Salipiger abyssi: one gene and its partner. The protein of the gene in region 2 interacts with the protein of the main gene of each other region in a pairwise test. Links are inferred from orthologs where the notes say so. Each region holds a gene or a part of one and is shown on either strand. Other genes may lie near its edges. The genes, in order: groL and Ga0080574_RS11575.

Region 1 (11,249 bases), 740 kb from region 2 along the record:
AAGGCCTTCCGCGCCTGGGCGGCGCGGGGCGAGAATGGCGGCGAGACCGACAATCGCGAGATTGCCGCCGAGGTGCTGGCGCTGCGCGAGGAGCGGGCAAAGCTGCTGGGCTATCCGGATTTCGCACATTTCAAGCTGGAGACCGAGATGGCCGGCACGCCCGAGCGGGTGCGCGAGCTGCTCATGCAGGTCTGGCAGCCGGCAAAGGCGCAGGCGCTGCGCGATCAGGCCGAGATGGAAGAGATGCTGCGCGACGACGGCGTGAACGACGCGCTGCAACCCTGGGACTGGCGCTATTACGCCGAGAAGCGGCGGCGCGCGAGCTACGATCTCGATGAATCCGAGCTGAAGCCCTATCTCCAGCTCGACAGGATGATCGAGGCGGCCTTTACCTGCGCCAACCGGCTGTTCGGGCTGGACTTCGCGCCGCTCGACGTGCCGCTTTATCATCCCGATTGCCGCGCCTGGGAGGTCAAGCGGAACGGCGAACATCTGGCGGTGTTCATCGGCGATTACTTCGCCCGCGCCTCCAAGCGTTCCGGCGCCTGGTGTTCGGCGATGCGCAGCCAGGCCAAGCGGCCCCGCGTCGAGACGCCCGTCGTGATCAATGTCTGCAATTTCTCGAAACCGTCGCAGGGCAAGCCGGCGCTGCTCTCTTATGACGATGCGCGCACGCTGTTCCACGAGTTCGGTCACGCGCTGCACCAGATGCTGTCTGATGTGGAGTTCGGCTCGGTCTCGGGCACCTCGGTGGCGCGCGATTTCGTGGAGCTGCCGAGCCAGCTTTACGAGCACTGGCTGGAAGTGCCCGAGGTGCTGGAGGAATTCGCCACCCATGCGGAGACCGGCGCGGCGATGCCGAAAGCGCTGCTCGACAAGGTGCTGGCGGCGGCGACCTTCGACATGGGGTTCCAGACGGTGGAATATGTGGCCTCGGCGCTGGTGGATCTGGAGTTCCATTCCGGCGCAGCGCCCGCCGATCCGATGGCGAAGCAGGCGGAGGTCTTGCAGGGGATCGGCATGCCGCAGGCGATCACCATGCGCCACGCGACGCCGCATTTCGCCCATGTCTTTGCCGGCGACGGCTATTCCAGCGGCTATTACAGCTACATGTGGTCCGAGGTGATGGATGCCGATGCCTTCGCCGCCTTCGAGGAGGCGGGCGGGGCCTTCGATCCCGAGACCGCGCATAAGCTCGAGGAGTTCATCCTGTCGAAAGGCGGCTCGCGCGAGGCCGAGGAGCTTTATACCGCGTTCCGGGGCCGGATGCCGGGGGTCGAGGCGCTGCTCAAGGGGCGCGGGCTCGTGGCGTAGGTCTGGAGTGGTGGGTTGCAAACCCACCACCGCGCAAACCCCGCCTCAGAACGGCTCGCGCGTCACGCTGAACCCGGCCTCTTCGAGCATGTGCAAAACCCCCTCTTCGCCGGGCAGATGCGCCGCGCCAAAGGCGGCGACGATCGGGGCGTCGTAGGTCTCTGCCGCGTGCAGGATCACCGGGATCCAGGCGCGGTTGCGCTGGTCGAGCACCGCCGCGCCGGACTCTTCGACCAGCGCCTCCGCCTCGTCCGGCGGCAGCAGCCCGCTGCGCGCGACGAGGATCTCGGAGAATGCCCACATCTCGCCCACCGCCTCGTCGAAATAGGCGGCGATGGTGGTGGCGAACCCGTCTTCGCCGCTGTCCTGCGTGGCCAGCGAGACGGTCATCATCTCGATCTGCTCGTCCAGCGGCTCGGCGTTGAAGATGTTGAAGGTCGTGTCGAAGGGTTCGAGCGCCAGCGTCGGCACGCCGGCGGCCTCGGCCATCGCCTCGATGCGCATGTCGAGCCCGTCGCGCGCCTCCATCGCCGATTTCGCGCAGGCGGGCAGGGAGAGCATCATCGACAGATACCAGGGGCGGAACTTGGCCGCCATGAAGGGCGGGATGCCCTGATCCCGGGCGGCAGCGGAAAGCGCCTGCCAGTCGGATTCCTCCATCAGCTCGGGCAGCGTGTTCTCGGTCAGCAGGAGCAGTTCCGGGCGGCTGGAGAGCGATTGCATGAGCTCGGCCTGCTCTTCCTGGGGCATCTCCAGCAGCACAGCGCCGGCGCCGTCGATCACCGGGCGCAGCCGCTCGAGCGGCGCGTCGAGCCGCGGGTCGCTGAGATGCATGGTGCCGACGAGATGGATCACCTCGCCATTGCGCTCGGCCCGCCAGCGGTTGCCGGTGGCATAGGGCATGGCGGCGACCCGCGCGTCGAGCCGGGCGCGCTCCCCGGCGCTCATCGTCTCGCGCAGATCCTCGCCCTGACATTGCGCGATGGCGGCGGGGGCGAGGGCGAGCCAGAGGCAGATGGCAAGCGGGGTGCGGCGCATGGGCAGACCTTTCGGGGGGCGTGTCGTCGCGCAGGCTAGGGCAAGGGATGGACAGCGGCAACCGCTCCGGCCAAGCTCCGGGCATGGAACGGGAAAGCGAGCTCTACGCGCCGGTCAAGGCGCTGCTTGAGGGGCAGGGATACGAGGTCAAGGGCGAGGTCGGCGCGGCCGATCTCGTGGCGCTGCGCGGCGACGAGGAGCCGGTGATCGTCGAGCTGAAGCTGCGGCTGTCGCTGGCGCTGTTCCATCAGGCGGTGGCGCGGCTGGCGGTGAGCGACGCGGTCTATATCGCCGTACCGAAACCCTCGGGCCGCACCGCGCGGCGGGCGCTGAAGGACAATCTTTCGCTCTGCCGGCGGCTGGGGCTGGGCTTTATCGTGGTGAAGGGCGCGCGCGCCGAGGTGCTCTGCGATCCGGGGCCCTATGCGCCGCGCCGCAACAAGGCCAAGCGGGCGCGGCTCTTGCGCGAGTTCCAGCGCATCGAGGGCGATCCGAATGCCGGCGGCGCCACCCGGCACGGCATCGTTACCGGCTACCGGCAGGATGCGCTGCGCTGCGCCGCGTATCTGGCCGAACACGGCGCCTGCCGGGGCCGCGACGTGGCCGAAGCGACCGGTGTGGCCGTGGCCACGCGGATCATGCGCGACAATCACTATGGCTGGTTCGCGCGTATCGGCACCGGGGTCTATGAGCTGACCGGGACCGGGCGCGCCGGGCTGAAACACTGGGCCTATAGCTGGTAGCTCAGATTTCCTCGGTGCGCGCCGCCGCCTCTGCCGCGTTGGCGGCCTCGGCGCGGGCGCGGTCCTTTTGCCGCTTGGCCACCAGCCGTTCGCGGTTCAGCGTATAGAGCCCGGAGGCCACGATGATGGTGCAGCCGAGGAGCGTCCAGCCATCGGGCAGGTCGGAGAAGAGCAGGAAGCCGTAGAGCGTGCTCCAGAGGATCATGGAATATTGCAACGGCGCGACCACGACCGCCTGGGCGATGTCGAGCGCGCGGATGATGAAGATCTCGCCGAGGCCGGCGCAGGCCGTCATCGCCAGCGCCACGAGCCAGACCCAGAGTGCCGAGGGGGTCTCCCAGAGGAAGAGGAGCGGGATGGTCAGCAGCGCGGTGGAGGTGATCGAGGTATAGGCCACCGTCGTCGCGATGCTGTCATCGCCGCTGAGCATGCGCGACAGCACCTGTCGCGTGGCAAAGGCGGTGGCGGCGCCGATGGTGATGAAGATCGCCGGGTGCAGCACGCCCATGCCCGGGCGGATGACGATGAGCATGCCGACAAAGCCCACCAGAACCGCGATCCAGCGCCGCATGCCCACCGGTTCGCGCAGCAGCAGCCCGCCGATGGCGGTGACGATGAAGGGCGCGATGAAGGTCACCGCCGTGGCATCGGCCAAGGGCACATAGCGCAGCGCCAGGATGAACAGTGTCGCCGAGGTGGCGGCCAGCACGCCGCGCAGGATCTGTATCGTGCGGTGGTTTGTCTTCAGCAGGCGCGGCCCGCGCATCCCCAGCATGACCATAACGCCGGTGAAGAGGCCGATCTGCCGGAACCAGGCGACCTCCAGCGAGGGCAGATCGGAGGTGAGCAGCTTGGCCAGCGCATCGGTGGCGCCGAAGCAGACAAATCCGATTGTTATCAACACGATGCCCCGGAGGTTGTCGGGCGCGGATCTGCCATGGCGGTGAGACACCGGGACCGGTGTGGTGGGATGGACGGGCATCGAAGAGATCTCGGTCTGGGGCGCGGCGCGCGGATGGCGCACAGCAAAGCATGGATAAGGGCAAGTTACCATGCCCGCCCCGCAATGCGCGGGCCAGCGCTCCTGACCGGCAGGTCAGGCGCCTCTCCTGCGGCGCATTTTTTCGTGATCTGTCCGGTTGACACGACTCGCGACGCTGCCTAGCTATGCGCCGTTAGCACTCGCTCCGCATGAGTGCTAATGGTCCCGCAGGGGGCCATAAAGGACAACCTTTGAGCTAGGAGACTCGAAGATGGCATTCAAACCGCTTCATGACCGCGTGCTGGTTCGCCGCGTGGAAAGCGACGAAAAGACCAAAGGCGGTCTGATCATCCCCGACAGCGCCAAGGAAAAGCCCGCCGAGGGCCTCGTGGTCGCATGTGGCGAAGGCGCGCGCAAGGACAGCGGTGAGCTGATCGCGATGGCCGTCAAGGAAGGCGACAAGGTTCTGTTCGGCAAGTGGTCGGGCACCGAAGTCAGCATCGACGGCGAAGAGCTGCTCATCATGAAGGAATCGGACATCCTCGGCGTGACCGAGGCCGCGTAAGCGCCGCTCCGACGTCCTCAACCGTAATTCAGAATCAGGAGAACGCACATGGCTGCTAAAGATGTGAAGTTCGATACCGACGCCCGCTCGCGCATGCTCAAGGGCGTGAACATCCTCGCCGACGCGGTGAAGGTGACCCTCGGCCCGAAAGGCCGCAACGTGGTGCTCGACAAATCCTTCGGCGCCCCCCGCATCACCAAGGACGGTGTGTCGGTGGCCAAGGAGATCGAACTGGAAGACAAGTTCGAGAACATGGGCGCGCAGATGGTGAAGGAAGTCGCTTCCCGCACCAATGACGAGGCCGGCGACGGCACCACCACCGCGACGGTTCTGGCCCAGGCCATCGTCAAGGAAGGCATGAAGTCGGTCGCAGCGGGCATGAACCCGATGGACCTCAAGCGCGGCATCGACCTGGCCACCGCCAAGGTCGTCGAAGCCATCAAGGCCGCTGCCCGCCCGGTGAACGACTCCAACGAAGTCGCTCAGGTCGGCACCATCTCCGCCAACGGCGAAGCCGAGATCGGCAAGCAGATCGCCGACGCGATGCAGAAGGTCGGCAACGAGGGTGTGATCACCGTCGAAGAGAACAAGGGCCTCGAAACCGAGACCGACGTTGTCGAAGGCATGCAGTTCGACCGCGGCTACCTGTCGCCCTACTTCGTGACCAACGCCGACAAGATGATTGCAGAGCTCGACGACTGCATGATCCTGCTGCACGAGAAGAAACTCTCCTCGCTGCAACCGCTGGTGCCGCTGCTCGAGCAGGTGATCCAGTCGCAGAAACCGCTGCTGATCATCGCGGAAGACGTCGAAGGCGAAGCGCTGGCGACCCTCGTGGTCAACAAGCTGCGCGGCGGCCTGAAGATCGCAGCCGTGAAAGCACCGGGCTTCGGCGACCGCCGCAAGGCCATGCTGCAGGACATCGCGATCCTGACCGGCGGCCAGGTGATCTCGGAAGATCTGGGCATGAAGCTCGAGAATGTCACCATGGACATGCTGGGCACCGCCAAGACCGTCACCCTGACCAAGGACGAGACCACCATCGTCGACGGCCATGGCGAGAAAGCCGAGATCGAAGCGCGCGTTTCGCAGATCCGCACGCAGATCGAGGAAACCACCTCCGATTACGACCGTGAGAAGCTGCAAGAGCGCGTGGCCAAGCTGGCCGGCGGTGTTGCCGTGATCCGCGTCGGCGGCATGACCGAAGTGGAAGTGAAAGAGCGCAAGGACCGTGTCGATGACGCGCTGAACGCGACCCGCGCGGCCGTTCAGGAAGGCATCGTGGTCGGCGGCGGCGTCGCGCTGGTGCAGGGCGCCAAGGCGCTCGAGGGCCTGACGGGTGTCAACAGCGACCAGAACGCCGGGATCACCATCGTGCGCAAGGCACTGGAATCCCCGCTGCGTCAGATCGCCGAGAACGCCGGTGTCGACGGCTCCGTCGTCGCAGGCAAGATCCGCGAATCCGACGATCTGAAGTTCGGCTACAACGCTCAGACCGACGAATATGGCGACATGTTCAAGTTCGGCGTGATCGACCCGGCGAAAGTCGTGCGGACCGCACTGGAAGACGCCGCTTCGATCGCGGGCCTGCTGATCACCACCGAAGCGATGGTGGCCGACAAGCCGCAGAAAGAAGGCGCAGCGCCGGCCGGCGGCATGCCCGACATGGGCGGCATGGGCGGCATGATGTAATCACCTGTCGCACCGCGACATGTGATGCTGTCACAGCTGATAAAGCAAAGGCGCCTTCGGGCGCCTTTGTCTTTTTCGCCGGCGTTTCCCCGCCCGGCCGCAAGATTTTTCGTACGAAAAATCTTGCGGCGCCTGCCGTTTGCCGGCTTGAGACAACAAATTCGTTGTGGCGGCGGGCCGGGTGCTTGCAGGCATGAAGGCTTTGCGCTTTCAAAGACGACATGGACGGGCCGGACACAATGCATGAGACAGAGCACTGGCAGCATGGCCGACTGGTCGCCGGGGTCGACGAGGTCGGGCGCGGCCCGCTGGCCGGCCCCGTGGTGGCGGCGGCCGTGGTGCTGGACCCGGAGTGCATCCCGCCGGGGCTGAACGATTCCAAGAAGCTCTCGGCCAAGCGCCGGGCGCGGCTGGCGGGCTGGCTCTGGGAATGCGCCGAGGTGGGTCTCGGCTGGGCCAGCGTCGAGGAGATCGACGAGATCAACATCCTCCAGGCCAGCCTGCTCGCCATGCACCGGGCGCTCACAGACCTGCCACGCCCGCCCGGCCATGTGCTGGTCGACGGGCGCTTTTTGCCGCCGCAGCTCACCTGTCCCGCCACCCCGCTGATCGGCGGCGATGGCCGCTCGGTGAGCATCGCGGCGGCCTCTATCGTCGCCAAAACGTGGCGCGACAGACACATGCGGGATTTGGCGCAACACCATCCCGGATACGGCTGGGAGACCAATGCAGGCTACGGATCGAAAAGCCACAGAGAGGCGCTTCGAAATCTCGGTGTAACCCCTCACCATAGGCGATCCTTCAAGCCTGTACACAATATCTTGTGGCAAGAGAAATCCGCAAGTCACTGATTCAAAAAAGAAATTGACCGCGAATCGCCTTTGACTCATCTTTGTCGTCAACCAGCGAGTGCGAAAACGCACCAGGGACAGAGGCAGAGAATGAACGCGATGACCAAGACGACGAGCGCGCAAGCGCTCCCTCTCAACACGATCCTGTCCGGCGACTGCATCGAGATGATGAACAGTCTTCCGGCGGAGTCCGTCGATCTGATCTTTGCCGATCCGCCCTATAACCTCCAGCTCAAGGGCGAGCTGCACCGCCCCGACAATTCCCGCGTCGATGCGGTCGACGATCACTGGGACCAGTTTTCTTCCTTTTCGGTCTACGACCAGTTCACCCGCGCCTGGCTCAAGGCCGCGCGCCGGCTGCTCAAGCCCAACGGTGCAATCTGGGTCATTGGCTCCTACCACAACATTTTCCGCGTTGGCGCGGCGCTTCAGGACGAAGGCTACTGGATCCTGAACGACGTCGTCTGGCGCAAGTCGAACCCGATGCCGAATTTCCGCGGCAAGCGCTTCACCAATGCCCATGAGACGATGATCTGGGCCTCGAAGGGCGAGGGCGCCAAATACACCTTCAATTACGAGGCGCTGAAAGCGCTGAACGAGGGGGTGCAGATGCGTTCGGACTGGGTGCTGCCGATCTGCAATGGCGGCGAGCGGCTGAAGGATGCCAATGGCGACAAGGCGCATCCGACGCAGAAACCCATGAGCCTGCTGCACCGGGTGCTGGTCGGTTCGACCAACCCGGGCGATGTGGTGCTCGACCCGTTCTTCGGCACCGGCACCACCGGCGCCGTGGCCAAGATGCTGGGCCGCGACTGGATCGGGATCGAGCGCGAGGCGGCCTATCGCGAGGTGGCCGAGCGCCGCATCGCCGATATCCGCCCCTTCGACCGTTCGGCGCTGGAAGTGACCCGCGCGAAACGCGCGGAGCCGCGCATCCCCTTCGGCCAGCTGGTCGAGCGCGGGCTGCTGCGCCCGGGCGAAATGCTGGTCTCGCCCTCGGGCAAGGTCGCCAAGGTGCGGGCCGACGGTACGCTGGTCGGCGACGGGGTGAAGGGCTCGATCCACCAGGTTGGCGCGCATCTCGAGGGCGCGCCCTCCTGCAACGGCTGGACCTACTGGCAGTTCCGCAAGGATGGCAAGACCGTGCCCATCGACGTGCTGCGCCAGCAGATCCGCTCCGAGATGGCCGCGCGCCCGCACTGATCCTGGGATCCCGATGTTAACGACACCGCCGGTGCCTGTTTTATAACAGGCACAAACTGGCCCCGTCTGCCCTGTGCAGGCGGGGCATTTTCGTTTCGTCAGGGGCGAGACGGTGCATACGCGCAGGATCCTTGGTGCCTATGGCTTTCCGGACCAATTGCATGGTCCGTTTCCGCCGGAGGAGGCGATCTCGGCGGGCAACGGTGCCGCTAACGGGCCTTGCCGCTCGCCGGTCGCCCGCGGACCCGGCAAAGGCCGCGGCACACCCCATGCGCCGCGGCGGTCGGTCTATCTTGCGCCGATCCGGATCAGATCGCCGTCGAAGGTGGGCAGCGAGAACACCGCCTTGTCGGTCGGATAGCACAGGGCCTGTTCCTCGAGCATGCCGATGGCGACCTGTTCGCCCATCCTCAGGCTGTCGTAGTAATCCGAGAAATAGTGCACCCCGGCCATGTTGCGCCCGATCGAGATATTTGCCGCCAGCTTGTTCAGCTCACCCTCCAGCGTCAGCGGGCATTCCGGCCTGCGGGTGTCGAGCTTTTCACCCTTTTCAACCGGCATGAAATAGAGCGGCTCGCTGATCTTGTGGTAGAAGCCGGGTTTGCCCCTGGTGCAATCGTCCTCATCGCTGATCCCGAGCACGGTGCCGGTGTCGAAGAACGCCTTGAGGATGGTCACGCAGGCGCCGGCGACCGTGGCATGTCCCGCGCCGTAAGACGGGTGCATGGGCGAGCCCTCGGCAAAGGCCATCGGCAGCAGTGCCGTCGCATCGCCGGCGCGCGCCTGGTTGAAATCGCGCACCGCCTTGACGGTGTCGGCGAGCTGCTTGCTGGTCTTTCCGAAGGCGCCGCAGAGCACCGGAAAGGCCTTGTCCAGATCCTCCGCCTTTTCGATGCGCGCGGCCAGCGCCTCGGGACGCAGCCGCAGATGGGTGTTGAACTTCTGATAGCGCACGGCCTTGAGCGCGCGGGTCGCTACCTCGGTCACCAGCGTGAGGATATGCGGCCCGCCGTAAAGCGCGAAACCGCCGGTGTTGAGCCGAGTGCCCGGCGCATGCAGATCGTACATGTCGCGCATGCCCGAGAGCTTGGCGATGCCCGCGTCGAACGGTGTCTTCATGCCCAGCAGGATCACGCAGGCATTCAGATAGGCCTGATAGAGCGCGTCGAAATGCACATAGGTGGCCAAATCGCGCGGCGTGCAGATAAAGCGCTGCTGGCCGGTAAAAGACTGACCCTCGCTGCATTGCCCGCATTCGTTCACATCGACGCCTTGCTGTACGGTCAGCCAGTCCTCCCAGAGCTGCATGTAGTCTTTGCCGTCTTCGGGGTAAAAGACGCGCTGGTCGATGAACTGGGCGCCGTATCTGACATAGCCGTCGGCGACCGAATGGATGCTGGCCGGGTCGTCATTGCCGATCCACATGAATTGCGACAGGTAGGGGCCGGTCTCGACACCGGGGCTGGAGCCGCGAAACGCGGTCTGCCGGGTCAGGGCGCCGGCGCTGTCGGTCTTGCGTGGCCGGCCCGGAAAGCCCGACTGGGCATAGCCGAGCCCGTTCAGCCGTGAGATCGCCGCGTTCAGCGCCGCCGAACCGGGTCCGCCATCCTGGTCGAAACTCAGCAGCGGCACGTCGCGCAGCAGCGCCAGTTCATAGACCTCGGCCATCTCGAAGGCGAGCTCGTCGCTGCACAGCGCCGGTGCCGGCGGCATGGTCACGGCCTGGGCATCGGGGCCCTGAAGATCGAAGGCGGTGCCTGCCGTGGGAGCTTCCCATTGCCGGCGCTTGCAAGCCTCCGGCGCGAGCGGCACCGGAACCCGTGCGGTAAAGCGCTCGATCCGGCCTTCGTCGATCGCGTCGCGGAAGGCTTCGAAATGGTGCTTTTTGGCGACCACCCCGAGATTTGGGTCGTGATCGAGCCCCTTGGTAAAGCTCATGGCGTAATTGGCGGCAGAGTAGCGCTCTTCGTCGCCATTGGCCTTGTGTCGGGGATGCGTATGGTTGTGGGCCTGCTTTGCGGCTTCGATACGAATACGCAACGCGCTTTCGGCGCGATCCTGGGTCATGCTTCAATTCCTTTTGTGACAAAAAACGTCTTGGCGCCGGAAATAAGTCGGCGAAAAAATCATCCGCGACTCGCCTATAGATTGTCAATCCCCTTGTCGTCGCGGCGTGCAGACATGAAGCCGCCGCACCGGCTGGGGGCTCTTGGCGCTATGGCGTTTGCGGGCTGAGACGGCGGCGGTCGTCGTCCGGTTCGAAGAGTTTGTTTACATCTCTCTGATAGCGATCCAGCGAGCCGGGCAGCTTCCCGGGGAAATTAGGAGCGCGTGTCAGAAATGCGAAGGTTTTCGATCAGGATTCAGGTTCTGGCCCTGGGAATGGTGTTCGTCTCATTGCTGCTGGTCAGCGGCGTGTTGTCCTGGAACGTACAGAACGGGCTGGCGCGCGATGTTCGTTATGCTTTCGACATGTTCAAGCAGAACCAGCTGATCTCAATGATCCGGGAGGATCTGGAGCAGGCGAGGGTCGATCTGCTGCGCATCGGCGACGGTGACAAAGACGCGCGCGACAGTTTGCTGGGCAATCTCGATGAGGTGACCCGCGATGTCGCCGAGCGGGCGCAGCTCTTTATCGAAACCGAAAGCCCCCGGGCCTACCGGCCCGAGTTTCACGAGGAGTTGCAGGATATTTCTGCCTTCGTCGATCTGGTGAAAGACGACACGCGGGCGCTGCCAGAGGCGGATAGCGTGACGCCGTTCCAGATGCACATCGCGCTTTCCGCTCTCTACGAGCAATTGAATGCGCAAATCGGGCGTATCGACATCATGCAGGAAAGCCTGCGCAGCGAGACGGTGAA
Region 2 (11,939 bases):
TCAGGTGCGCTTTACCACGGTCGAACTGACCGAGCTGGAAACCCGCATCCTGAATGCGGGAAACGAGGCGCTGGAGATCGAGAAGCGCCTCTTCGCCCGGCTGCGCGAGGCCATTCTCGACGAGGCACCGGCGCTTTCGGAGACCGGGCTGGCGCTTTCGGAATTCGACCTGGCGCTGGGGCTGGCGGATCTCTCCAGCGCGCAGGGCTGGGCGCGGCCGCAGGTCGATGACAGCCGCGCCTTCGAGATCGAGGCCGGACGCCACCCGGTGGTGGAGCGCGCCTTGCAGGCCCAGGGCGCGGGGCCTTTCATCGCCAACGATTGCGGGCTCAACGCCGAAGGCGAAAGCGCCGCGGTGACACTGCTCACAGGTCCGAACATGGCCGGTAAATCCACCTATCTGCGGCAGAACGCGCTGATCGCGCTGCTGGCGCAGATGGGCTGCTACGTGCCCGCGCAGCGCGCCCATATCGGGCTGGTGAGCCAGATCTTCAGCCGCGTCGGCGCCTCCGACGATCTGGCGCGCGGGCGCTCGACCTTCATGGTCGAGATGGTCGAGACCGCCGCGATCCTCAACCTCGCCGACGACCGGGCGCTGGTGATCCTCGACGAGATCGGGCGCGGCACCGCCACCTATGACGGGCTCTCCATCGCCTGGGCAACGCTGGAGCATCTGCACGGCGTCAACCGGGTGCGCGGGCTTTTCGCCACCCATTACCACGAGCTGACGGTGCTGGCGGGCAAGCTTGACGGCGTGACCAATGCCACGGTGGCGGTGAAGGAATGGGACGGCGAGGTGATCTTCCTGCACGAGGTGCGCGAGGGCGCGGCGGATCGCTCCTATGGCGTGCAGGTGGCGCAGCTTGCCGGGTTGCCGAAAGCGGTGATCGACCGCGCGCGGACGGTGCTGGATGCGCTGGAACAGGGCGAACGCGAGCGGGCCGCGCCCAAGGCGCTGATCGACGATCTGCCGCTGTTCTCTGCCGCCGCCGTGGCGCCACCGCCGCAGGCCGGCCCCGCTGGGCCCTCGCCTGTCGAGGAGAAGCTCTCCACGATACGGCCTGACGACATGTCGCCGCGCGAGGCCTTGCAGGCGATCTATGAGCTGAAGGGGCTGCTGGACAGCGCCGGCTGAGCCAGCGGGTGCGTTTCACATGAAACGGAAGGCGGTGAGGCCCCGGATCAAGTCCGGGGCGTGTGTTTTCGACCTCTGTCCGGGTCTCAGCTTGCGGGCATCGAGCTGACGCCGACCTGCGCCGGGCGCAGCAGCCGGTCGTAGAGCATGAAGCCCTCGGCGGAGACCTGGATGATTTCGCCCGCCTTGGTGCCGGGCACCGGCGCTTCGAACATCGCCTCGTGATGCTGCGGGTCGAACTTGTCACCAACCTCGGGGGTGATCGCACTCATGCCGTGCTTGGAGAACGTGTTGAGCAGCTCGCGCAGCGTCAGCTCGACCCCTTCGATCAGCGCGGCAGCGGCGTTTTCCTCGCGCGCGGCGTTCAGCGCCCGTTGCAGGTTGTCATAGACCGGCAGCAGATCGCGGGCGAGGCGCGAGCCGCCATATTGCTGCGCTTCGCGACGATCCTTGTCGGCGCGCTTGCGGGCGTTTTCCGCATCGGCCAGCGCGCGCATGAAGCGGTCCTTCAGCTCGTCGCGTTCGGCACGCAGCGCGTCCAGCTCGACCGCTTCGGGATCCAGCTCATCCGCATCCTCTGCGTAGGCCTCGGCCTCGGCGGCTTCGATGTCATCGAGAAACTCGTCGTTCTTCGGGTCTGCCATTCTTCACCTCTAGCTCCGCTCGGCAATCAGCTTGCCGACCAGCTGTGCCGTGTAATCCACGATCGGGACGATCCGGCCATAGTTGAGACGCGTGGGGCCGATGACGCCCACCGCGCCGATGATCTTACGATCCGCGTTCATATAGGGAGAGACCACCAGAGAGGAACCCGAAAGTGAGAAAAGTTTGTTCTCGGAGCCGATAAAAATGCGCACACCGTCGCCGGTTTCGGCCAGTTCCAGGAACTCGGCGATGTCGCGCTTGCGCTCGAGATCGTCGAAGAGGTTGCGGATGCGGTCGAGCTCTTCGGTTTCCGCCTCGGTGCCGAGGAGATTCGCGCGCCCGCGCACGATCAGCCGCGCCGAGGTGTCGCCCTGATCCTCCCAGCTCGCCAGCCCCGCCTCGATCAGATCGGCGGCGAGCGTGTCGATCTCCTGCCGGCGCCGGGCGATTTCCTCGGCCATGATGTTGCGCAGCTCGGCAAGCGTGCGGCCTCCGATCAGCGCGTTGAGGAAATTCGCCGCCTCGCGCATCGAGCTCGGGGTCTGGCCGGGCGGCGGCGTGAACAGGCGGTTTTCCACATGGCCGTCGGCAAAGACCAGCACCACCAGCGCGCGGTCATGACCGAGGCTGACGAATTCGATATGCTTGATCGGCGCCTCGTGTTTCGGGGTCAGCACCAGCGAGGCGCCATGGGTGACACCGGAAAGCGCCGCGCCCACCCGGTCGAGCACGCCGCCGACATCGTCGGCGCCCGAACCCAGCGTGGCGTCGAGCTTTTCGCGGTCGGTGTGATCGAGATCGCGCACCTCCAGCAGACCGTCGACGAACATGCGCAGGCCGAGTTGCGTGGGGATGCGCCCGGCGCTCACATGCGGGCTATCGAGCAGGCCGAGGAATTCGAGATCCTGCATCACATTGCGGATCGTCGCAGCGGAGACCTTTTCGCTGAGCGTACGCGTGAGGGTACGCGAGCCCACCGGCTCGCCCAGTTCGAGATAGGTTTCCACGACCTTGCGAAACACTTCGCGCGAGCGGTCGTTCATTTCGTCGAACAGTCGGTTTCGCTCTTTCATCCCGTCTCTCTCCGCCTCTTGCGGTCATTAAAGGCCGGTATCCGGCGCCGTCAATCGGGGTTGCGGGGATTGCAAGGCATCAGTATCCCGGTCGCAATCGAGAAAGGGGCGCCGATGAGACCGTCAGGACGAGATTTAAGCGAAATGCGGACCGTTTCAATCGAAACGGGTGTGACAAAACACGCGGAGGGGTCCTGCCTGATCAAGGTCGGCGACACCCATGTGATCTGCACCGCCTCGATCGAGGAGCGGGTGCCGCCCTTCATCAAGGGGTCCGGCCTGGGCTGGGTCACGGCGGAATACGGCATGCTGCCGCGCTCGACCGGGTCGCGCATGCGGCGCGAGGCGGCGAGCGGCAAACAGGGTGGCCGCACGGTGGAGATCCAGCGTCTGATCGGGCGCTCGCTGCGCGCGGGCGTCGACCGGGTGGCGCTCGGGGAGCGGCAGATCACCGTGGATTGCGACGTTATCCAGGCCGATGGCGGCACGCGCTGCGCGGCGATCACCGGCGGCTGGGTCGCCCTGAAACTGGCGGTGAACAAGCTGATGAAAGCCGGGCTCGTGGTCAGCGATCCGCTGGTCTCGCCGGTGGCGGCGGTGAGCTGCGGCATCTATGCCGGGCAGCCGGTGCTGGATCTGGATTACCCCGAGGACAGCGAGGCCGGCGTCGACGGGAATTTCATCCTGCGCGGTGACGGGCAGCTGATCGAAGTGCAGATGTCTGCGGAGGGCGCGACCTTTTCGCGTGCGCAGATGGGCCAGCTCATGGATCTGGCGGAAGCCGGGGTTTCGGAACTGGTGGCGGCGCAGAAGGCAGCCGTGGCATGACCCGGCGCTTTGAGGGTGAGCGGCTGCTGGTCGCCACCCACAACAAGGGAAAGCTGGTGGAGATCGCCGATCTTCTGACGCCATATAGCGTCAATGTCGTCGGCGCCGCCGAGATGGGTCTGCCCGAGCCGGACGAGACCGGCACCACATTTGTGGAAAATGCGCGGATCAAGGCGCATGCCGCGGCCAAGGCGACGGGACTGCCGGCGCTCTCGGATGATAGCGGTATCGAGATCGACGCTCTGGACGGCGCGCCGGGCGTCTATACGGCGGATTGGGCCGAAACAGAGACGGGCCGCGATTTTGTCATGGCGATGGAGCGCGCGCATCGGGAGCTGCTGGCCTCCGGCGCAGCGCAGCCCTGGACTGCGCGCTTCTGCTGCACGCTGGTTCTGGCTTGGCCCGATGGCCATGACGAAGTGTTCCCCGGTGTGATGGAGGGACAGGTGGTCTGGCCGATGCGTGGTGATCAGGGGCACGGCTACGATCCCGTGTTCCAACCACACGGCTACGACATCACCTTCGGCGAGATGGACCGCTGGGAAAAGAACCGCATCAGCCATCGCGCCGATGCGTTCAAGAAATTCGTGTCGGGCTGTTTTGGCTGAGACCTGGCGCCCGGGCGGTTTCGCTCTCTATGTGCATTGGCCGTTCTGCGAGACCAAATGCCCTTATTGCGATTTCAATAGTCATGTCGTGCGCCATGTGGACCAGACTCGCTGGGCCGAGGCGCTGGTGCGCGAGTTGGCGCGCTATGGGCGGCAGACCGAAGGGCGCGTACTCTCCTCGATCTATTTCGGCGGCGGCACACCGTCTCTGATGCTGCCTGAAACCGTGGGTGCGGTGCTGCGTGCGTCGCGCGATCACTGGGCCTGGGCCAACGATATCGAGATCACGCTGGAGGCGAATCCGCGCTCGGTGGAAGCGGAGAAATTCGACGGCTTTGCCGCTGCCGGCGTGAATCGTGTGTCGCTCGGTGTGCAAGCATTGCGGCCGGACGATCTGCGCAAGCTCGGGCGGCTGCACAATGTGGATGAGGCGCTTGCGGCGCTGGATATCGCAAAGTCGGTATTTTCGCGCGTGAGTTTCGATCTCATCTATGCGCGGCAGGGTCAGAGCCTTGCCGACTGGGAGCAGGAGCTGCGCGAGGCGCTGGATCTGGCCGGCGATCACCTGTCGCTCTACCAGCTCACAATCGAGGAAGGCACCGCCTTCTGGGACCGCGCGCAGGCGGGGAAACTGCGCGGCTTGCCCGGCGAGGATCTGGGCGCGGATCTATATATCGCGACGCAGGAAATTTGCGAGGCAGCGGGGTTTCCGGCTTATGAAGTCTCGAACCATGCCGCACCGGACGCGATGTCGCGGCACAATCTGGTTTACTGGCGCGGCGGTGATTACGTCGGGATCGGACCCGGGGCCCATGGGCGTGTCGGCTTGAACGGGCAACGATTTGCAACCGTGGCGCGGCGGGCGCCTGGCGACTGGCTTTCAGCTGCGGAAAGCGGCAATGGCGATCTTGAGGCCGAGCCGCTGAGCGATGCGGATATCTGGAACGAATATCTGATGATGGGGCTGCGGCTTTCCGAAGGGATTTGCCGCGAGAGAGCGTCATCGCTTGGGCCTTCGCAAATTTCCGAGGAGACGCTGGTGCGTTTTGAAGAACTCGGGCTGATCTGGCGAACGGACGAGCGCTTTGGTGCGACGCGCGAAGGACGGATGGTTCTGAATGCGCTGACGGCCGAGTTGCTGACGGACTGAGATTTTCTGAATTTTGGAAATCCGACCGGGTGCGCGAGCGCGAACCATCATGGGAAAGGCGCGTCGAAACCGCCTTTCCCGGATCTTAGCTCAACGCGTGGCGCTGAGGATCATGCAGAGAGAATCCAGCTCTTCGAAAGACTCATAGGAGATCGTCAGCTTGCCCGACTCCTTGCCCGGGGCATGCGCAATCGAAACTTTCATCCCGAGCGCCGCAGAGATATCGCCTTCGAGTGCCTTGGTGTCGGCATCCTTGTCCATCTCGTAGGACGCCGCTGGCGCCTTGCGTTGCGGTGGCTGGGTTTCGGCGCGCAGCAACGCTTCGGCCTGGCGGACCGAAAGCTTTTTGCGCATGATCTCTTCGGCCATCCGGTCGGGATCGCGAGCAGTGACGAGAGTCCGCGCGTGACCGGCGCTCAGCTCGCCATTGCGCACATGTTCCTGAACGCCGTCAGGCAGATTGAGCAGTCGCAGAAGGTTGGCGATATGGCTGCGGCTTTTGCCCAGGGCCTCGGCGATCTTTTCCTGAGTATGGCCGAAGCGGTACATGAGTTGCTTGTAGCCGGCCGCCTCTTCGATGGCATTGAGATCGGCGCGCTGGATGTTCTCGATGATCGCGATCTCGAGCGTCTCCTGATCGCTGAGCTCGCGGATCAAAACCGGCACTTCATGCAGCTGGGCAAGCTGCGCGGCGCGCCAGCGGCGTTCACCGGCGACGATTTCGTATTGGCCATCCTCTGCCGGTGCCGGGCGGACGATGATCGGCTGAATGATACCCTTGGTACGAATGGAATCGGACAGCTCCTGAAGCTGTTCCGGCGTAAAGCTGCGGCGCGGCTGATCCTTGTTCGGCACCAGCTTTTCGATGGGAACAAGACGATCCGGCGTCTTCGGCGTGGTCTCCTCAGCACTTTGCGTGGGCTGGATGTCAACATCGGACATCAGCGCCGAGAGGCCGCGACCCAATCCGCGGCGGGGTTCCTTTTTATCTGACATGTCTGCTCTTTCTGTTCTGTAGGTCAGGCGGCAAGGCGGGCATTCTTGCGCAGCAATTCATCGGCCAGGGCGCGATACGCGGTCGCGCCCTTGGACTGGCCATCGTAAGACAGCACCGGCATGGCAAAGGACGGTGCTTCGCTGACGCGGACATTGCGCGGAATCACGGTGGCGAAGACGAGATCCCCGAGATTTTCGCGCGCATCATCCTCGACCTGACGGGACAGGTTGTTGCGTGCGTCGTACATCGTCAGGAGGACGCCCTCAATCCGCAGATCGGGATTGGCGGTCTGTCTGACTTCACGGATCGTCAGCATCAATTGCGACAGGCCTTCCAGCGCGAAGAACTCGCTTTGCAGAGGTACCAGAACGGAATGCGCTGCGACCATCGCATTGACCGTGAGGAGGTTGAGCGAAGGTGGGCAATCGATCAGCACGTAGTCGTAGCCGAAGCGGTCCATTCCCGTCTGGCGAAGCGCGTCGTGCAGAAGAAAGCTGCGCTTTTCATTCGCCACCAGTTCAATATCCGCAGAGCTGAGGTCGACCGTGGCAGGAATCAGATCGAGCTGCGGCTGGTCCGTCTTCTGAATGACCTGCTCAAGCTCGATATCCTCGAGCAGAAGCTCGTAAGTTGTGTATTCGCGCTCATCCGGCTCAATGCCAAGTCCGGTGGAGGAGTTGCCTTGCGGATCGAGATCGACCACCAAAATCCGCATGCCGCGTTCGGCCAGCGCCGCACCCAGATTGATCGTGGTCGTGGTCTTCCCCACCCCGCCTTTTTGGTTTGCGATGGCAATGATTTTGGGGCCGCTAGGCCGCGACGGATCAGACATGTGTCAGAGCTCCGATGGTCAGGACGACTGCGTTGGGATCGGTGATACTTGTACGACGCTCGCAGGAAAACTTCCACGATTCCTCTGCTGCGGCGATCTCTTTTTTCCAATTGGCACCCTTGAGGAAAAGCGCCTGCCCGATCGGGTTCAGATGCCGATCTGCAAAGGATAGCAAGGTCGACAGATCGGCAAGCGCGCGGGCGCTCAGGATATCGGCGCGCAACGGCGGGATTTCTTCGATCCGCTCAACGATAACTTGGCCCGCCGTTTCGGTTTCGCGAAGCGCAGTGCGCAAGAAAACCGCCTTACGCTGATCGCTCTCCACCAACTTCACTTCGAGATCCGGCGCAAGCTCGCTCGCCAGGATTGCGACGACCAGCCCAGGAAAGCCACCACCGGAGCCCAGATCCACCCAGAGGCCCCTGCGATGCCGAGGACACTGAAAGATCTGCGCGGAGTCAACGATGTGGCGGGTCCAGCGATCCTCCAGAGTGGCACGGGAGACGAGGTTGATCTTGGGAGACCATTTTTCCAGAAGCGTGGCGAGATGGCTCAGACGATCCAGTGTTTCACGTGAAACATCCAGGTCCGGAAGCCGAGGATCCAAAAGCGTCATGCGGATTTCGCTTCGCTGTAACGCCGCAGCCGGAGAAGCAGCAACGAAAGCGCCGCCGGCGTCATTCCATCAACCTTGGCAGCTTGCGCAAGGTTTTCCGGCCGCGCGAGCGAAAGCTTGTGCTTCAATTCGTTCGAAAGACCTTCAACAGCAGCGAAATCGAACCCGTTGGGTATCGTCATCGATTCATCGCGGCGCAAGGCCTCGACGTCGCGCTGCTGACGTGCGATATAATTCGCATAAAGCGCATCCCGCTCCAACTGCTCCGCGATCTCGAATTCAATGGCAGCAAAGGCCGGTTCGCCCGATTTCAGCAGAGCCATCGTCACGTCCGGAAAAGCCAAAAGCTGGAACCCATTCCGCTTCTGACCATCCGGCGCCACAGCGATGCCCATTTCGCCGAGAGCTTTCGGAGCAAAAGTATGCCCCTCCAAAAGCCCCCTGCCCCGCTCAAGTTTCGCCCGCTTATCCTCAAAGGCTATACGGCGCACCTCTGATATGCATCCGAGCGCAATAGCCTTGGGAGTCAGCCGCTGATCCGCGTTGTCGGCGCGCAATGACAGACGGAACTCCGCTCGCGAGGTGAACATGCGATACGGTTCACTGACCCCGCGCGAGGTCAGATCGTCCACCATCACACCGACATAGGATTCCGAGCGTCCGAACTGCACTGGTTCCTCGCCCATGGCGTCTCTTGCCGCGTTCAAACCTGCGACAAGACCTTGCGCCGCGGCTTCCTCATAGCCCGTCGTCCCGTTGATCTGTCCCGCCAGATACAAACCGCTGACGGCTCGGACAGCCAAACGGAGATCCAGAGAGCGGGGATCGACGAAGTCATATTCGATCGCATAGCCAGGCTGAAAAATCTCTGCTTTCTCAAGCCCGGCAATAGACCGCACGTAGTCGGTTTGAACCTCTTGGGGCAGAGACGTGGAAATCCCATTGGGATATATGGTGGGATCGTCCAGCCCCTCGGGCTCCAGAAAGATCTGATGCGAGGTCTTGTCGGCAAACCGGACAACCTTGTCCTCAATGGACGGGCAGTATCGCGGGCCGACCCCCTCGATACGTCCCCCATACATTGCGGAACGGTCAAGATTCTCGCGAATGATTTCGTGAGTACGCTCATTGGTGTGGGTGATCCCGCAACTCACCTGACGCACCGCCGGCTCCTTCGAGAGGAACGAAAACATCACGGGCACTTCATCTCCCGGCTGATCTTCGAGCTGAGACCAGTCAATGGTCCGTCCATCCAGACGCGGTGGCGTCCCCGTCTTCAAACGCCCAAGCTCAAGCCCGAGATCGTCAATCCGCTCCGCCAGCCGCACTGAGGGCCGGTCTCCCATACGTCCGCCCGGGCGCGATTGATCGCCGATATGAATCACACCGCGAAGAAATGTCCCCGTCGTCAGCACAACCGCCCCTGCGATCAGCCGCGTACCATCCCCAAGAACAACGCCTTGTACGATCTCGCCGGACTGAATCAGGTCAATGACCTCGCCCTCGACAATGCTCAGGTTTGGCGTGTTGTGCATTTCCCGCTGCATCGCCTGACGATAGAGCTTGCGATCTGCCTGCGCGCGCGGCCCCTGAACAGCAGGCCCTTTGCGCCGGTTCAGCAGTCGGAACTGAATCCCGGCCTGATCCGCAACGCGCCCCATCACCCCGTCCATCGCATCGATCTCGCGCACGAGATGACCTTTGCCCAGGCCGCCAATCGCCGGATTACAGGACATCACGCCAATGCCCGCCTCGGTCAATGTCACCAAAGCCGTGCGCGCACCCTGGCGCGCCGCCGCTGCTGCCGCCTCTGCGCCGGCATGACCACCGCCGACGACAACCACATCGAAGTCGCGTTGTTTCACGTGAAACACTCCTTACTTCCCGAGGCAGAAACTCGAAAAGATCTCGTCCAAAAGATTTTCCACATCAACCCGGCCAATAAGCAGCTCAAGGCTTCGAATCGCCGTCCGAATTTCTTCCGCCGCCAGATCATACCAGTCCGGCCCGCGCATGAGCATCTCCTGTGCGGCCCCCAGCGCGGATTTCCCCTGAAGGAAGGCAACACGATGCCGTTCCCGCGTCGCCAACCCCGCCGCCTGAACCTTGTCGAAAAGGCGCGCACCGATCTCCGCGATCAGAAGATCTATCCCCTGTCCCGTCAGCGCGGAAATTCCATCCGCATCCCCTGACAGATCGGCCTTTGACCGCAGCACGATATCCTCGTCCCCCAACTCCATATCCGGCATGCCGCGATCATCCAATAGCAGCACCCGCAGATCCGCCGTTTTTGCCCGCGCCCGCGCCCGCGTAATCCCGATCTTTTCCACCGGATCCTGCGCTTCCCGCAACCCTGCCGTATCGAGCAGCGTCACCGGCAACCCGGCGATATCCATCCTGACCTCGATCACATCACGCGTTGTCCCGGCGATCTCGGACGTAATAGCTGCTTCTCGCCCCGCCAGCGCGTTCAGAAGACTGGATTTGCCGACATTCGGCGCACCCAGAATGGCGACCTCAAATCCCGTTCGGATCCGCTCCGCTGCGTCGATGCCGGCGAGTTCCCGATCCAGCGACCCGGAGACCAGAGTGATCAACTCCGCAACCCGGTCCGACACATCGACGGGAACCTCTTCGTCAGCGAAATCAATCGTGACCTCCAGCAGAGACGCCGCTTCGATGAGATCCCGCCGCCAGATCTCCACGGTTTTTCCCAGTGCACCGCCAAAGACGCGCAACGCCTGTCGCCTTTGGCTCTCCGTTTCAGATTCGATGAGATCTGCCAAGGCCTCGACCTGCGTCAGATCCAGACGGTCGTTCTCCAGGGCCCGGCGGGTAAACTCACCCGGCTCTGCAAGGCGAAGCCCCGCCATCTTCTCCAGCGCTCGCAAAACAGCACGCTGGATGGCAACGCTGCCATGCAGATGAAATTCCGCGACCGTCTCGCCGGTAAAACTTGCGCCGTCCTCGAACAGCAGCAGCAACGCCTCGTCGAGAACCTGCCCCTCCGCATCCCGCAACCGCCGCAGCACAGCCTGGCGCGGCGCCGGCAAAGTTCCGGCAAGACGCGACGCCGCGTCCCAGGCTTTCGTCCCGGAAACGCGGATCACTGTCACGCCGGCCTTTCCCGGCGCGCTCGCAAGGGCAAAGATGGTGTCCAAACCTGCCTCCCGGCCGGTCCTAGCTGTTCATCGAGTCGAAGAATTCCGAGTTCGTCTTGGTCTGCTTGAGCTTCGACAGCAGGAATTCGATGGCATCCGTGGTGCCCATCGGATTCAGGATCCGCCGCAGCACAAAGGTCTTTTGCAGATCAATCTTGTCGACCAGAAGGTCTTCCTTCCGCGTACCCGACTTCAGAATGTCGATCGCCGGGAAGACCCGCTTGTCCGCAACCTTCCGATCCAGCACGATCTCGGAGTTGCCGGTGCCCTTGAATTCCTCAAAGATCACCTCATCCATGCGCGATCCGGTGTCGATCAGCGCCGTTGCGATGATCGTCAGAGATCCGCCCTCTTCGATATTCCGCGCCGCGCCGAAGAACCGCTTCGGTCGTTGCAAGGCGTTGGCATCCACACCACCGGTCAGCACCTTCCCCGAGGACGGCACAACTGTGTTGAATGCTCTACCAAGTCTGGTGATCGAGTCCAGAAGGATCACAACATCTCGCTTGTGTTCCACCAGACGTTTGGCTTTCTCGATGACCATTTCCGAAACCGCAACATGCCGCGTCGCCGGTTCGTCAAAGGTAGAGGAAATCACCTCCCCCTTCACCGAGCGCTGCATATCCGTCACCTCTTCCGGCCGCTCGTCGATCAGCAGCACGATCAGATAGCACTCCGGATGGTTCTTTTCGATGCTCGTCGCGATATTCTGGAGCAGCACCGTCTTACCGGTCCGCGGCGGCGCCACGATGAGCGAGCGCTGGCCCTTGCCGATGGGCGAGACCAGGTCGATGATCCGGGCCGAGCGGTCCTTGATCGTCGGATCCTCGATCTCCATCGTCAGCCGTTCGTCCGGATAGAGCGGCGTCAGGTTGTCGAAGGCGATCTTGTGCC

The links.
Region 1: the proteins of Ga0080574_RS11575 (region 2) and groL interact in binary tests that used the Escherichia coli proteins (3 or more experiments, as listed by UniProt). The link is inferred for Salipiger abyssi from one-to-one orthologs.

The regions. Positions count from the first base shown.
Region 1 is NZ_CP015093.1:910,073-921,321, reverse strand. What follows is about bases 4,155-7,012. They hold groL (chaperonin GroEL), read left to right. Parts: upstream 4,155-4,690; coding sequence 4,691-6,334; downstream 6,335-7,012. Other genes in these bases: rnhB (ribonuclease HII), read left to right, coding at 6,574-7,012; Ga0080574_RS08070 (co-chaperone GroES), read left to right, coding at 4,349-4,642. Outside these bases: Ga0080574_RS08090 (M3 family metallopeptidase), read left to right, coding at 1-1,314; Ga0080574_RS08085 (TraB/GumN family protein), read right to left, coding at 1,360-2,352; Ga0080574_RS08080 (DUF2161 domain-containing phosphodiesterase), read left to right, coding at 2,436-3,095; Ga0080574_RS08075 (DMT family transporter), read right to left, coding at 3,097-3,999; more of rnhB, read left to right, coding at 7,013-7,185; Ga0080574_RS08055 (site-specific DNA-methyltransferase), read left to right, coding at 7,276-8,388; Ga0080574_RS08050 (vanadium-dependent haloperoxidase), read right to left, coding at 8,677-10,455; Ga0080574_RS08045 (methyl-accepting chemotaxis protein), read left to right, coding at 10,729-11,249.
Region 2 is NZ_CP015093.1:1,656,462-1,668,400, forward strand. The notes cover bases 1-2,731. They hold Ga0080574_RS11575 (nucleotide exchange factor GrpE), read right to left. Parts: upstream 1,780-2,731; coding sequence 1,222-1,779; downstream 1-1,221. Other genes in these bases: mutS (DNA mismatch repair protein MutS), read left to right, coding at 1-1,135; hrcA (heat-inducible transcriptional repressor HrcA), read right to left, coding at 1,789-2,731. Outside these bases: more of hrcA, read right to left, coding at 2,732-2,853; rph (ribonuclease PH), read left to right, coding at 2,968-3,681; rdgB (RdgB/HAM1 family non-canonical purine NTP pyrophosphatase), read left to right, coding at 3,678-4,289; radical SAM family heme chaperone HemW, read left to right, coding at 4,282-5,439; Ga0080574_RS11600 (ParB/RepB/Spo0J family partition protein), read right to left, coding at 5,530-6,435; Ga0080574_RS11605 (ParA family protein), read right to left, coding at 6,459-7,268; 16S rRNA (guanine(527)-N(7))-methyltransferase RsmG, read right to left, coding at 7,261-7,884; tRNA uridine-5-carboxymethylaminomethyl(34) synthesis enzyme MnmG, read right to left, coding at 7,881-9,749; tRNA uridine-5-carboxymethylaminomethyl(34) synthesis GTPase MnmE, read right to left, coding at 9,762-11,045; transcription termination factor Rho, read right to left, coding at 11,065-11,939. UniProt on the Escherichia coli protein: Participates actively in the response to hyperosmotic and heat shock by preventing the aggregation of stress-denatured proteins, in association with DnaK and GrpE. It is the nucleotide exchange factor for DnaK and may function as a thermosensor.